4 regions of the Lysinibacillus sp. FSL W8-0992 genome follow, and region 4 is predicted to be linked to each of the others. Evidence: riboswitches for the same ligand, from Rfam matches in the RefSeq annotation. Region 4 holds a riboswitch; each other region holds the start of a gene.
The links. Region 4 has a riboswitch for lysine ahead of NSQ74_RS02285 (amino acid permease). Riboswitches for the same ligand answer to the same signal wherever they lie in the genome.

Region 1: it holds a riboswitch for lysine, as region 4 does, so the genes downstream of both, NSQ74_RS15625 (transporter substrate-binding domain-containing protein) here and NSQ74_RS02285 (amino acid permease) in region 4, are expected to answer to the same signal.
Region 2: it holds a riboswitch for lysine, as region 4 does, so the genes downstream of both, NSQ74_RS10425 (aspartate kinase) here and NSQ74_RS02285 (amino acid permease) in region 4, are expected to answer to the same signal.
Region 3: it holds a riboswitch for lysine, as region 4 does, so the genes downstream of both, NSQ74_RS06620 (cysteine hydrolase family protein) here and NSQ74_RS02285 (amino acid permease) in region 4, are expected to answer to the same signal.

The regions. Positions count from the first base shown of each region.
Region 1 is NZ_JBBOZQ010000001.1:3,095,451-3,098,909, reverse strand. It holds gene NSQ74_RS15635 (amino acid ABC transporter ATP-binding protein) at 1-446, opposite strand, end outside; gene NSQ74_RS15630 (amino acid ABC transporter permease) at 460-1,185, opposite strand; gene NSQ74_RS15625 (transporter substrate-binding domain-containing protein) at 1,507-2,358, opposite strand; lysine riboswitch at 2,478-2,663, opposite strand; gene odhB (2-oxoglutarate dehydrogenase complex dihydrolipoyllysine-residue succinyltransferase) at 2,999-3,459, opposite strand, start outside.
Region 2 is NZ_JBBOZQ010000001.1:2,110,429-2,113,887, reverse strand. It holds gene NSQ74_RS10425 (aspartate kinase) at 1-986, opposite strand, end outside; lysine riboswitch at 1,089-1,267, opposite strand; gene uvrC (excinuclease ABC subunit UvrC) at 1,406-3,196, opposite strand; gene trxA (thioredoxin) at 3,389-3,459, opposite strand, start outside.
Region 3 is NZ_JBBOZQ010000001.1:1,367,789-1,371,247, reverse strand. It holds gene NSQ74_RS06625 (APC family permease) at 1-1,081, opposite strand, end outside; gene NSQ74_RS06620 (cysteine hydrolase family protein) at 1,094-1,810, opposite strand; lysine riboswitch at 1,971-2,155, opposite strand; gene NSQ74_RS06615 (MFS transporter) at 2,548-3,459, opposite strand, start outside.
Region 4 is NZ_JBBOZQ010000001.1:493,381-496,839, reverse strand. It holds gene NSQ74_RS02290 (CynX/NimT family MFS transporter) at 1-1,173, opposite strand, end outside; lysine riboswitch at 1,352-1,527, shown strand; gene NSQ74_RS02285 (amino acid permease) at 1,611-3,074, shown strand; gene NSQ74_RS02280 (response regulator transcription factor) at 3,309-3,459, shown strand, end outside.

The DNA of each region.
Region 1 (3,459 bases), 2.6 Mb from region 4:
ATGGCTACACGTTGCTTTTGACCGCCAGAAAGTTGACGAGGTTTTGCATTAACATATTGATCCATCCCGACGATTTTAAGATATTTTAAAGCTGTTTTTTCAGCTTCTTCTTTTGATCGCTTTAACACTTTTACCTGTCCAACTGTACAATTTTTTAGCACATTGTGATTGTTAAACAAATTAAACTGTTGGAAAACCATTCCTAAATGTGTACGATAAGCTTGAACGTTATGTTTTGCGTGTAAAATATTTTCCCCTTTATAAATAATTTCCCCACCATTTGGTGTTTCAAGTAAATTAATGCAACGAAGGAGTGTTGACTTGCCGGATCCTGATGAACCGATTAGACATACAACCTCTCCTTTTTCTACTTTAAAATTCACATCTTTTAATACTTGGTTACGACCAAATGATTTACTTAAATGTTCTATTTGAATGATTGCCATTTGTTCGTTCCCCCTAGTCAATTTCTTTCAGTTCTTTTTGATAAGCATCCGGACCGTCAAGACGTTTTTCTACATATAGCAAAATTCTTGAAGCCGTAAATGTCATAATGAAGTAAAGCACACAAGCGACAAAGAACGATTCGAAATAACGGAAGTTATTACCCGAAATCGATTTTGTTTGAAAGAATAATTCCGTTACACCAATTACACTTAAAACGGCAGTATCTTTAATATTCATAATGAGTTGGTTACCTGTTGCAGGTAAGATGTTACGAGCAACTTGCGGTAATACAACATGCATCATAATTTGCACATGCCCCATGCCAATCGCAGAAGCAGCTTCATATTGACCTTTATCGATAGAGACAATCCCACCACGGACGATTTCAGCCATATACGCTCCCGTATTCAGTGAAACGACTAAAATACCAGCAGTAATAAAGTGCATATCGATGCCAAAAGCAATATCTAGCCCGTAAAATACTACCATTGCCTGTACAATCATTGGTGTACCACGGAAAAATTCAACATAGCATGTCAGTATAAAATTAATACATTTTAATAAAAAATGTTTTATACTTTTTTTACGAACTGGAATGGTATGCATAATCCCAATAAAAAATCCGATGAATGCACCAATAATTGTACTGATTGTTGAAATGAGTAACGTATAATACGCTCCTCGTAAAAACATTTGCCAGTTGTTTTCTATAATAGAAATGATCCATTCTAAACTCATGATGTTCCTCCTAACAACGTGTTGTTGCTTTATATCAATTATGCCTTTTGTGAAATCATCTCTTCATTTGAATTCATTTGCTTTATTCAAAATATGTGACACACTTCTTAGACATGACTTTATTCAGAATGACTGCCTCTCTGAACAAACTAAATATGATAAAGGCTGTCCCAGTCGCTCTTAGCAAAATATCACGACTTTCAATTAGTAAAAATCAACTTCTCTATATGTTGTAAGTGAATTTTCACTTAGAGAAAACAGCATACTTGAAATTTCCGGTATGCTGTTTTTTCGTTAAGGACAACCCTATCTCTTTTTGTATTACTGAGCTGCAGGTTGTTGAAGAATAGCTTCTTCCATAATTTTTTGGCGATCATCTTCTGAAATACCTTTTAAGATTTCATTGATTTTATCTAGACTAGCATCACCTTTACGTAAACCAACTGCAATTGAAGTATTTGAAATATCTGTATCAAATCCTTCTTCAAAAGATACAAATGTGAATTTGTCATTAGCTGCTGCTGCCGAAATACCTTCTGGACGTTCAGCTACATAGCCATCAATTTTGCCAGCTTCTAGAGCTACACGCATTGCAGAGAAGTTTTCCATCGCTGTTTGCTTTTCTACACCTTTAATTTGATCGATAACATTATAGTTAGATGTATTTAGCTGAGATGTAACTTTTGCACCTGAAAAATCTTGAATTGATTTTGCATTTTCATATTTGCTACCTTTTTTAATTACCATTACGAAATCAGAAGTGTAGTAGTTTTCAGTGAAATCAATTGTTTGTTTACGTTCTTCTGTTGGAGACATCCCTGCTACAATCGCATCGATTTTTTTTGACTGAAGCGCAGGTACTAAGCCATCCCATTCCATTTTTACTACTACTAATTTTTTACCTAAGCCATCAGCGATTTTTTTCGCCATTTGTACATCATAACCGCCTGCATACTCTGCATTATCAGCAATTTTCACTGCTCCGTTTGCATCATCTTGCTGAGTCCAGTTAAATGGAGGATAACCTGCTTCCATCCCAATGCGGAACTCTCCACCAGTTTCTTCCTTTGAACCATCACCTGTTGTCTTTTCATCCTTGTCACCAGAACCACAAGCCGCTAACACGATTGCTGTCATTGCTGTTAACATAAATAACAACCATTTTCTTTTCATCTAAAACTCCCCTTTTCTGTAAAAAAAATAAAGCAACTGTACAAAAAAAGACCTAAGTTTTGAACTTAGGTCTTACCTTTTATTGACAGTTGCCCAAATCCTCACTATAATTTCCATGTTTCCGAGATAGCACAACCTAGTAAACTGGAATTGAATTTACTAGGACAGTCCTGCACTTATTCACTGCAGACCCAGCATAAAAGTACGAGCTCCTTTTATACTTCGGCGATATTTCCTTCTCCATTACGTCTTCGCTTGCTTATACTCAGCAATGGACTAATAAATACCGCGCCTCTACCTCACAAAAAACAAAAGTGAGGTTTGTTTATTTAATTGATATATAGATATTACTATAAAGCTAGCATAGTCGTCAAGATAGTTTTATCATTTTTCTGACTAATTACAAAATTAGCCTATAATCCTTTTAAAATCCATAAATAAAGTAGAATAACATTAACTATGATTGTCATCATTTCACAAATTTTTATTATAAAAAACAAGATTTATAAACCATAAGAATCGATTTCCCAGTCAAATAAAGGCCATTAAGACCATCAAGCAAATTTCATTATAGCGTAAATAAATGAAAAACCCTGCTAAACAGTTAAGTTTGCAGGGTTTGAATACTTAATTTATCGAATTAAGAATTTAATAATAAATCTTCTGGATTTTCAAGTAACTCTTTAACAGTTTTAAGGAAGCCTACAGAATCTTTACCATCGATAATACGGTGGTCGTAAGATAATGCTAAGTACATCATAGGACGAATTTCTACTTCGCCATTTACTTCTACAGGGCGTTTTTTAATTGAGTGCATTCCTAAAATAGCAGCTTGTGTACCGTTCATAATAGGTGTTGACATTAATGAACCGAATACACCACCATTTGTAATTGTGAATGAACCACCTTGAAGATCAGCTAAACCTAATTTTTTATCGCGTGCTTTTTTAGCTAAGTCTGCAATTGAATCTTCAATTTCAGCAAAGTTTTTGCGGTCAGCATCGCGTACAACTGGTACTACTAAACCTTCTTCAGTTGATACAGCTACACCAATATCAAAGAAGTTATTTAAGTGAATTTCATCGCCAACGATTTGAGCAT
Region 2 (3,459 bases), 1.6 Mb from region 4:
CCAAGTGACAATTTACTATCCTCTAGTACACGTAAAGCATCAGCAAACTCTTCTTTTAAAATTGTAAAAGATACTGATGGTCTCACACCTTCTATAATAGCTTGCACAATAATATCAACATTAATGCGATTGTCTGCAAGTATAGCAAACATATCTGCTAACGATGCAGTTGAGTATGTATCATAACCGATTGTTAGGCGAATGATATCAGACTCATAAGCAACACCACGTACAATTAAATTTTTCTCCATTTCAACTTCCTCCTTCAATAAAGTACCTTCTGTATCTACTACGCTTGAACGAATAATGACTGGGATTTGAAACTTTTTTGCGAGCTCCACTGCACGTGGATGTAAAATATGTGAACCTAAATGTGATAGTTCAAGCATTTCATCATATGAAATCTCCTTTAACTTTCTTGCTTTTTCAATATGACGAGGATCTGCTGTATAAACTCCATCCACATTTGTATAAATGTCAACACGTTCCGCTTCTAATGCGGCTGCAATGGCTACTGCTGTTGTTTCTGCGCCACCCTTACCAAGTGTTGTTATATTGTGCGCACTATTAATGCCTTGCTTCCCCGCAACAACGACAATTTGTCCTTGTATCAAATGTTCTTTCATACGGCTCACATCGATATGGTCGATACGTGCATTAAAATGTTTCGCATCTGTTTGCACACCAGCCTGCCAGCCAGTCAATGAAACTGCATCATAGCCTTCCTCTTGTAAAGCAATTGCAAAAAGGGCACTTGCTAATTGTGAGGTCGTCGATAGTAGTACATCCATCTCACGTTTAGAAGCATCGTCTGATAAATCACGTCCCATCTTTGCTAAGTCTTTTGCTGTGCGACCCATTGCTGCAGTCACCACTACTACTTCATAGCCAAGCTCTTTTTTGGCTATCGCTATTTTAACGACCTCTCGAATCCGCTCAGTTGAAGCGATTGCAGGTCCGCCAAATTTCAATACAATACTCGCCATTATCATCATTCTCCTTTTATCAATTCGTCTCTAGAACAGCAAAAAGGCAGCCCTCACATAACGTGAAAGCTGCCTGCAACATGTACAATAAAAAGCTTGCGCATGTGTGATAGCTCTCCGAAACGTAAAGATTCGACAGTCTTACATCTATTAAATGCAAAACCAGCAAAGTATCGGAAACAACGATACTTCACTTCGGCAAGCTCCCCTTTCACACATTGTCACTGGATTTGTCCATCCTTCAATGTGCTACTATTGAAACTTGCACCTCTATCATCACTTAAAATAGTGAATTTATTAATTTTCCCTTTATGAAAATACTTCCTTTTTATACATTGCTCACATAAACATTCATATAAGGTGTAATAGAACAAGATAGTGTTTTCACTTCATTGTTCTATGACAACCTTAGCATATGTCTAATCCTTTGACAATGTCTGTTGCTGAAAATAATTGTAAATACTGTTCGCTAAGTTCGCAGGTATTCCCGCTTCTTGAAGTGCAAGCTCACTTGCCTCACGAATCTTTTTAACAGAGCCGAAATGCTTCAATAATTGTTGCTTGCGCTTTGGACCAACACCTTCAATTCCATCGAGAACAGATTGAATAGCATTTTTCTCATGCTGTTGGCGTAAAAATGTAATGGCAAAACGGTGTACTTCGTCCTGAATACGCTGTAGTAAATAAAACCCGTCACTTGTCCGCTTTAATGCAATGACATCGGGCGGATCTCCAAATAAAAGCTGTGATGTATTATGCTTTTCATCTTTTGCTAAGCCCGCAATTGGGATAACAAGACCGAGCTCATCCTCTAACACTTCTCGCGCTACTTCCATCTGTCCTTTACCGCCATCTATTAGAACTAAATCAGGCAATGGCAAACCTTCTTTCAATACACGCGTGTAACGGCGACGTATCACTTCTTGCATTGCTCCGTAATCGTCATGTTTAGCGGCTGTGCGTGTTTTATATTTACGATATTCCTTCTTTGCAGGTTTACCATCAATAAACACAACCATTGCTGATACCGCATCAGCACCATGCATATGACTATTATCAAATGCTTCAATGCGAAGAGGTGCTGAAATCCCCATTGCTTCACCCAATGCCTCGCAAGCACCAATTGTTCGCTCTTCCTGTCGCTCAATTAGCTGGAATTTTGCCGCCACAGCAATTTCTGCATTTTTCATGGCCAAATCTACTAGTTCCTTTTTTTGTCCTCGCTTCGGCGTTAGCACTTTAACCTCTAATAATTCCGTTAAAATTGCTGCATCAATCGACTGAGGAATAAAAATTTCCTTAGGCTTAATATGCTCAGGCTTTTCATAAAAGCGGCCAACAAATGTTAAAAATTCTTCCTCAACATCCTGATAAATAGGGAAGATGGAAACATCGCGTTCAATCAACTTACCTTGACGAACGAAAAAGACTTGCACACACATCCAGCCCTTTTCAACTGCATAACCGAATACATCGCGATTCGTAGTATCACTGGACACAATTTTTTGCTTTTGCATAACCGTTTCAATATGTGCAATTTGATCGCGGAACTCTTTCGCTCGCTCAAATTCTAGTTGCTCAGCTGCAGCCAACATTTTCGCTTCAAGCTCTTTTTTTACTGTCTCTACTCCACCATTTAAGAACTTCGTCATATCTTCAATCATATCGTGATATACTTGTGCATCAATTTCTTTTATACACGGCGCTAAGCATTGTCCCATATGATAATACAAGCAAACTTTTGAAGGTAATTGTACACATTTTCGAAGTGGGTATAGTCTATCGAGCAACTTTTTTGTCTCACTTGCTGCATACGCATTTGGATAAGGACCAAAGTATTTTGCTTTATCTTTTTTTACTTTACGTGTTGTAATAAGCCGTGGATATTTTTCATTCGTAATTTTTATATACGGATACGTTTTATCATCCGTTAGCATGATATTGTATTTAGGATCGTGTAGTTTAATAAGGTTCAACTCTAAAATGAGTGCCTCTAAATTAGAAGAAGTCACAATGTACTCAAAATCCTCAATCTCACCAACAAGGCGCTGAGTTTTTCCTTCATGCGTTCCTGTAAAATACGAGCGTACTCGGTTTTTAAGCACCTTTGCCTTACCTACATAAATAATTGTCCCTTGTCGATCCTTCATCAAATAGCAGCCAGGCTGATCTGGTAAAATATCAAGCTTTCGTTTAATTAAATCATTCATCGCCTACCTGCCCCCCTTTTTGATGTCTTAATAATAATCGCCATTCCATTACCATTCTCTTATTGCCTTTCATCGTTACAAAAAACAAGAAAATTTATTGAAAAACGAGCGTTTATTGATTTTCCTCTATCTATTATATAACGAAAAAAAGCCAAGCACATCTAAAGATGGCTCAGCTCTTTATTTTACGAATTAAGCATGTTTAGCGATGAATGCTTCTAATGCTTCTTTTGGTTGGAAACCAACAGTTTTGTCTACTAATT
Region 3 (3,459 bases), 870 kb from region 4:
ACTCTGCTACGAAATTTGCTGATAAAAACAGCGCTCCTAAAACACTAATTGCACACATCAATAAAATATTGTATATCGGTGTTTGATATTTTGGATGTAAATGTGTGAAAAACTTTTTCGAAAGTACATCATCCCGTCCCATACTAAACATTAAACGAGATGCACTTGCTTGCCCTGTTAAACCAGCTGTTACTGTCGATACAATAATGGCAACCGTATAAAGCGTTGCAAGAACTGCACCACCTGCTTTATCCGCTATGTCAAATAAAGCCGTATCGGCTGAGCTAAAGTTTGTAACATCAGGCCATACGAGCTGAGCTACATATGCTTGTCCAATAAAAATAAGTCCTCCGATTAAACAAGCTAAAATAGCTGCCTTCCAAATATCATCTTTTGGATTGACTGCCTCTTCTGAAAGAGTTGTAATCGAATCGAACCCTAAAAACGAGAAGCAGGCCATTGCTGCACCAGAAATTATTGCAGACATAACGAATTTTTCATCGTTGAAGAACGGTACAACAGTAAAGAGCGACGTACCACTTTCCCCACCGACAATTGACTTCACACAAAAAATGACAAAAATAACGACTACAATTCCCATAAATATAACAAGGATTTGATTTGTTTTTGCTGCGATGCCAATACCTAAAATATTTACAGTAGTTATAATACCTGCAATTAGTAACACCCATACCCAATACGGAACAGATGGTATTAATGCATTCGCATATGAAGCACCTACCATAAATACAATGAGCGGCACTAAGACATAATCCATAAACATTGCCCACCCTGCAAAAAAACCTAAATGCGGATTGATGGCACGTTGCGTATATGTATAAGTTGACCCTCCATTTGGAAAAACAGCAGCCATTCGACCGTAGCTATAGGCAGAAAACATCATTGCAACCATTGCAATCAAGTAGGCTAATGGCAGCATCCCGCCTGTGGACTCTGCTGCAAAGCCATAAATATAAGCTGGCGCAATCGGTGTCATAAAAGCAATACCATAAATGACTAAATCTTTTAATGTTAAAACACGCTTTAACTGTGGTGTATGATCATTGGGTGTTTGACTCATAGTCTATTCCTCTCACACATTCACAGGGTTACGTTTTGATAGTTCTTCCGTTACTAAATCAATTACTTCATCTGTGCTCATTACTTGGCAATAAATTTGATTCATAATCATAATTTCAGCATCATGAAGCTGTTGTGTAGCAGCTGCACATGCATCTTCAACTAAAATAACTTCAAATCCTGCGTCAGCTAAGCTTCGAACTGTTGATGCAACACATTGGTCAGTTACAACCCCTGTACAAACTACTGTTTCAATGCCCATATTACGCAGTAAAAATTCATAATTCGTTCCACTTAATACGCTATCTGTCGTTTTATTTACAACAATTTCGTCATCAAGAGGCTTTAATTCATCCACCATCTCCGCTCCTGGGTCACCGATTGGCAATAAAATATTGTTCCATCCTGGACGGCGTTGTACAGGAGAACGATCTCGTCCATTTTTATGATGGCAAGCAATGCGACCAAATGTTACTTCAAGTTTATTAGTACGGAAAAAATCTAAAAGCTTTTTATTGTTCGGAATCGTTAAATCATCGATACGATTAAAGAAGTATTCCCACTGTTTAAACATGCCCTTTTCTCTTGCAACCTGCGCGTCTAAACCGTCTCGGCTAATAAACTGGTGTTGCATATCTACGATTAGTAATGCTGTTTTATCTGGGTCCACGTTTATTTTTTGACCGTCAGTCGGTAAAAATTCATAATATAATGTTGATGTATTATCCATAATAATTCCTCCAAAATACCTCTAATTCAAATATGTTTAGACAAATAAAAAAACAGACTCTTTGTGCAAAAGAATCTGTCTAACACAAAAATGACCTACTCATTTTTAAAGCTAGAAACTAAAAATGAATCGACCATTTAAAATTCCCACTGTTTGTCTAAACAGAGATAGCACAACTTCATAAACACGAATGCTTATGAAGACAGTCCTGTAACTATTCGCTACAGACCCAGCATATGATGGCGAGAACTCATCACACACTTCGGCGACACTTCCTTCTACCTAACCTCTACATCTTCTCGGACTCCATTAGGTACTGTTAATTGTCGCGCCTCTACCTCACTATCGAAAAAGTGAGGTTTATTTAATTGTTTGAAATAATTATATTATTGCGTTTTTTCTATGTCAACTTTAAATTTACTATATTTTATAAGATTTATAGCACAAAACTTCAAATAAATACCATACAAAACACTTTTATACAATAATTATTTACAATAAATATAACAATATACTATAAATTATTTACTCACTTAATTATTCACTTTATAATAATCCGACTTACAATATAATTCATTAAGATGGTATTCTTCTTTCAGCTTGTCATGGGAAAATATAAAGCAATTCCTGTTTTATAAAGCAGGACTTAGCCCGTTATAGCAGACTCGCGCCCTAAAAAAATACCACCAATTAAAACGCAAATGCATTTCATTTGGTGGATAAATAAACTTACGTTGTTATATAGTTTCGCTTACATTCCCTAAATTATCTTTTTTAAGCATTAGCATGACAATAAAGGAAATACAATATAAACCTGCTAAGTAAAGCATCGCAACTTTCATATCATAACTTTGTAAAATATAGCCGACAAGGATTGGTGAAAAGCCTCCTATAGCTCGTCCAAAGTTAAAAATTGTATTTGTTGCGGTACTTCGAATTTGAACGGGATATAGACTACCAATCAATGCTCCATATCCAGCAAACATACCATTTGAGAAGAATCCGACAATTGCACCACCTATTAGGACACCAACACTACCCGTAGCATAAGAGTATAAAAACACAGCACATGCTGAGGCAATAAGGAAGACGCCAAAGGCACGCTTTGCGCCAAATCGGTCTAGAAATAGTCCAAAGGTTAACATACCGATAATCATGCCAACCGCTGTACTAATTGTCCAAATGGCAGAACTTGAAACAGACAAACCTTGTGACTGTTGCAACATCGATGGTAACCAAATCATTAATCCGTTATAGCCGGCAATTTGAACTGTTGCCATTATGATTAAAGAGATTGTTGTAATCGCTGTTCGTGGCGTTTCAAACAATTGTACCAACTTACCCTTTTCATCTTTCTTACTAGCCTTTTTATTTTTCTGAGCAGCGAGCCACTCAGGTGATTCATCTAAATTTTTCCTTACGATAAAGGCAAAAATAACAGGTATTACACCAACAAAGAATAATGCTCTCCATCCTAAAGTAGGAAGAATGATGGCACTTAGTAATGCTGCTAAAATAACACCATATTGAGCACCTACACTGACATATGAAGACGCACGCCCTTGTTTATTTTTCGGCCAAGCTTCTGCAACAAGCGCCATACCAATTCCATATTCTCCTCCGGCACCTATTCCTGCGATAAATCTAAA
Region 4 (3,459 bases):
CGAACAGAAGAATAGTAATGCCGCAACGACAACAAATAGCCATCCAGCTGTATCCCAGCCGCCAAATAAATCATGTAAGTAACCAAATAAAATAGGACCTACTGCGGCTAATAAATAGCCTAATGATTGTGCAAAGCCAGATAAATCAGCTGCCTCAAATGCCGTATGTGTACGAAGTGTAAAGAACATCATTGCAAGAGAAAATGAAGCACCACCTGCTAAACCTAGCAATATCATCCACAGTACAGCAAGACTAGTCCATTCCATGACAAGGCCAGTAAAGCCGATGAAATAAAATGCAGTAAACATTAAAACGAGGGGTCGCTGTGATGTCATTTTACTAGCGATAATTGGTACAGCTAAAGCCATAGGTACTTGTGAAATTTGCATGATGGAAAACATCCAACCTGCACGATCTGCGGCTATTCCTTGGGCAATATAGATTTCTGGAATCCAAGCTGCAGTTGTATAAAATAATAATGATTGAAAGCCCATCGCGCCCGTGACTGCCCAAGTAACTGGTGATTTCCACAATGGTATACGTGCTTTCGTAGTGGCTACAGTTGGTTCAGGCTTATTAAATTTTAATTGTGGAACCCAAATTAAAATCGTCACTACGACAAGAGCTAGAGCGATTGCAAGTGCACCTTGCCAGCCAAGAGATGCATTGGCTATGGGATAACTAATACCAGCGCCAATTCCAGCGGTTAAGTTCATGGACATTGTGAAAAATGCCATCAGTAATCCAACATGATAAGGGAATTTCATTTTAAGTAGCCCTGGAATAAGGACGTTACCAAATGAAATAGCTACACCTATTATCATTGTACCAAATACGAGTAATCCTGTTGTTCCAAGTGAACGCAACACAATTCCTAGTGCTAATAAAATCGTTGATATAAATAGTGTTAATTCAAGACCCAGTTTCCTTGCTATTACTGGGGCAATAGGTGACACTAGCGCGAATGCAAGCAATGGAATGGTTGTTAGAAAGCCTGCAAGTACGTTAGATATACCGAGATCCTCACGAATGAAGGAAATAATTGGTCCTACAACCGTTAATGGCATACGTAATGTCGAAGCAAGAAAGATTACACCGATGACTAATAGAAGCGTTGTGCCCTTCCAGTTAATCTTTCTGCTAGGATAAGTAGATTCCTCGTTAGTTGTCAAAATAAGTACCTCCCTGATAGAACAATTATAATTCGAACCACTATAACACTTTAACACAATAATAAAAATAGTAGAATATTCATAAAATACAGAACATTAATCGTATTATTGAAATGTCTTAGGTCGTATGTTAAACTAAGAAACATCATAAATTTAATAATTATATGCCTCATGTTTGTATTGAGGTAGAGGTCGCGGTATTTATAAGTAAGCTAATGGAGATGACAAGCATTGAAGATGTTAGCTGAAAGGAAATATTGCCGAAGTGTGAGGGGACTTGAAAACCTCATGCTGGGGCTGTCTCCGAAAGGAACAGAACTGTCACGTTGGACAACGTGTTGTGCTATCATTTTTAAGAAACAGAGGATTTACTTAGCCATCACAACGTTCATGTGATGGCATTTTTTTGCCTCTTAGAAAAGGAAGGAAGCTTTAACGTGAGTGAGATAAAAACTAATCAGCTCGGTCATAAAGCACCAGAGTTGAAAAAAGAATTAAAAAGCCGCCATATTACAATGATTTCGTTAGGCGGTACGATTGGAACTGGGCTATTTCTAGCAAGTGGTGGTGCAATAGCGCAGGCTGGACCAGGTGGTGCACTTCTTGCTTATGCATTAATCGGCATTATGGTGTACTTCTTAATGACAAGCTTAGGTGAAATGGCAGCTTATATGCCTTCATCAGGTTCATTTAGTACGTATGCAACAAAATTTGTAGATCCAGCGCTTGGCTTTGCGCTTGGCTGGAACTACTGGTATAACTGGGCGATTACAATTGCCGCTGAAATTGCAGCAGTTTCTCTTATAATGAAGTACTGGTTCCCAGACAGCTCTTCGGCACTATGGACAGTCATATTTATTGCGATTGTACTAACATTTAATTTACTATCTGTAAAAAGCTATGGTGAAAGTGAATATTGGTTCGCAATGATAAAAGTTGTGACTGTTATTGTTTTCATTATCGTCAGCCTATTGATGATTTTCGGTATTTTAGGTGGACAAGCTCCTGTAGGCTTTACGAATTTCTTTATAAGTGATGGACCATTCCACGGTGGCTTCCTTGCTACATTCGGTATATTTCTAGCAGCAGGTTTCTCGTTCCAAGGGACAGAGCTATTAGGGATAACTGCTGGGGAAACTGATGATCCTGGTAAAAATATTCCGAAGGCTGTTAAGTCCGTCTTCTGGCGTATTATTTTATTTTACATTTTAGCCATTGCAGCTATTGGGATGTTAATTCCATTTACAGATGCTCGTTTATTATCTGAAGATATTGCTGTTTCACCATTCACATTAGTGTTTGATCGCTTAGGAATTGCCTTTGCTGCTTCATTAATGAATGCCATTATTTTAACGGCGATGTTGTCTGCTGGTAATTCAGGATTATATGCATCATCACGTATGTTATGGCAATTAGCAGTAGATGGACATGCACCTAAGATTTTCGCTAAGCTAAGCCGTCGCGGAATTCCAATTTACGCATTACTGCTGACATTAGCAGTAGGTTGCTTAGCATTTTTAGCATCATTCTTTGGTGATGGCGTTGTCTATATGTGGCTTTTAAACGCATCTGGGATGTCAGGCTTTATTGCATGGCTTGGTATTGCCTTTAGTCATTACCGTTTCCGTAGAGCTTTTGAAGCACAAGGCATAGACCCAAAATTACTACCATATAAAGCAAAGCTATATCCATTTGGGCCACTCTTTGCATTTACAGTGTGTATGATTGTTGTAATTGGTCAAAACTACACAGCTTTCACAGGCGATTCAATTGACTGGTACGGCGTTCTTGTTTCATATATCGGTATACCGCTGTTTATCGTCTTGTGGTTAGGCTATAAAATAAAACATAAAACTAAAATGATTCCACTGCAAAAGTGTGATTTAAAAGTAGAAAAATAGAAATAAAAGCTGTCCTATTAGTTTATAGGGCAGCTTTTATTTATTTGCCGTTGATTTCCGTTGTGTGCGGCGCTGGAGTGTGATTTTAGCTTGGTAAATTGTTTGAGAATTGTTTGAGTGCCTGTCACTTTAAAAAAAACATATGGTAAGCTATATAGAGACAGGATAAAAATGTAAAACTGTTCAAGCAGATGGGAATTAAAGATAATGCTTTATTGAGAAGAGGTGCCTAACATGCAAAAACATATATTACTTGTTGAAGACGATGAGGACATCCGAGAAATGGTCGACAAGTTTTTAACAATGGAGGGCTTTGCCGTTACATCCGTTACAAATGGTGAAGAAGCAGTGCAAATTTGTTTAAGTAAAACGTTTGATTTAGTTA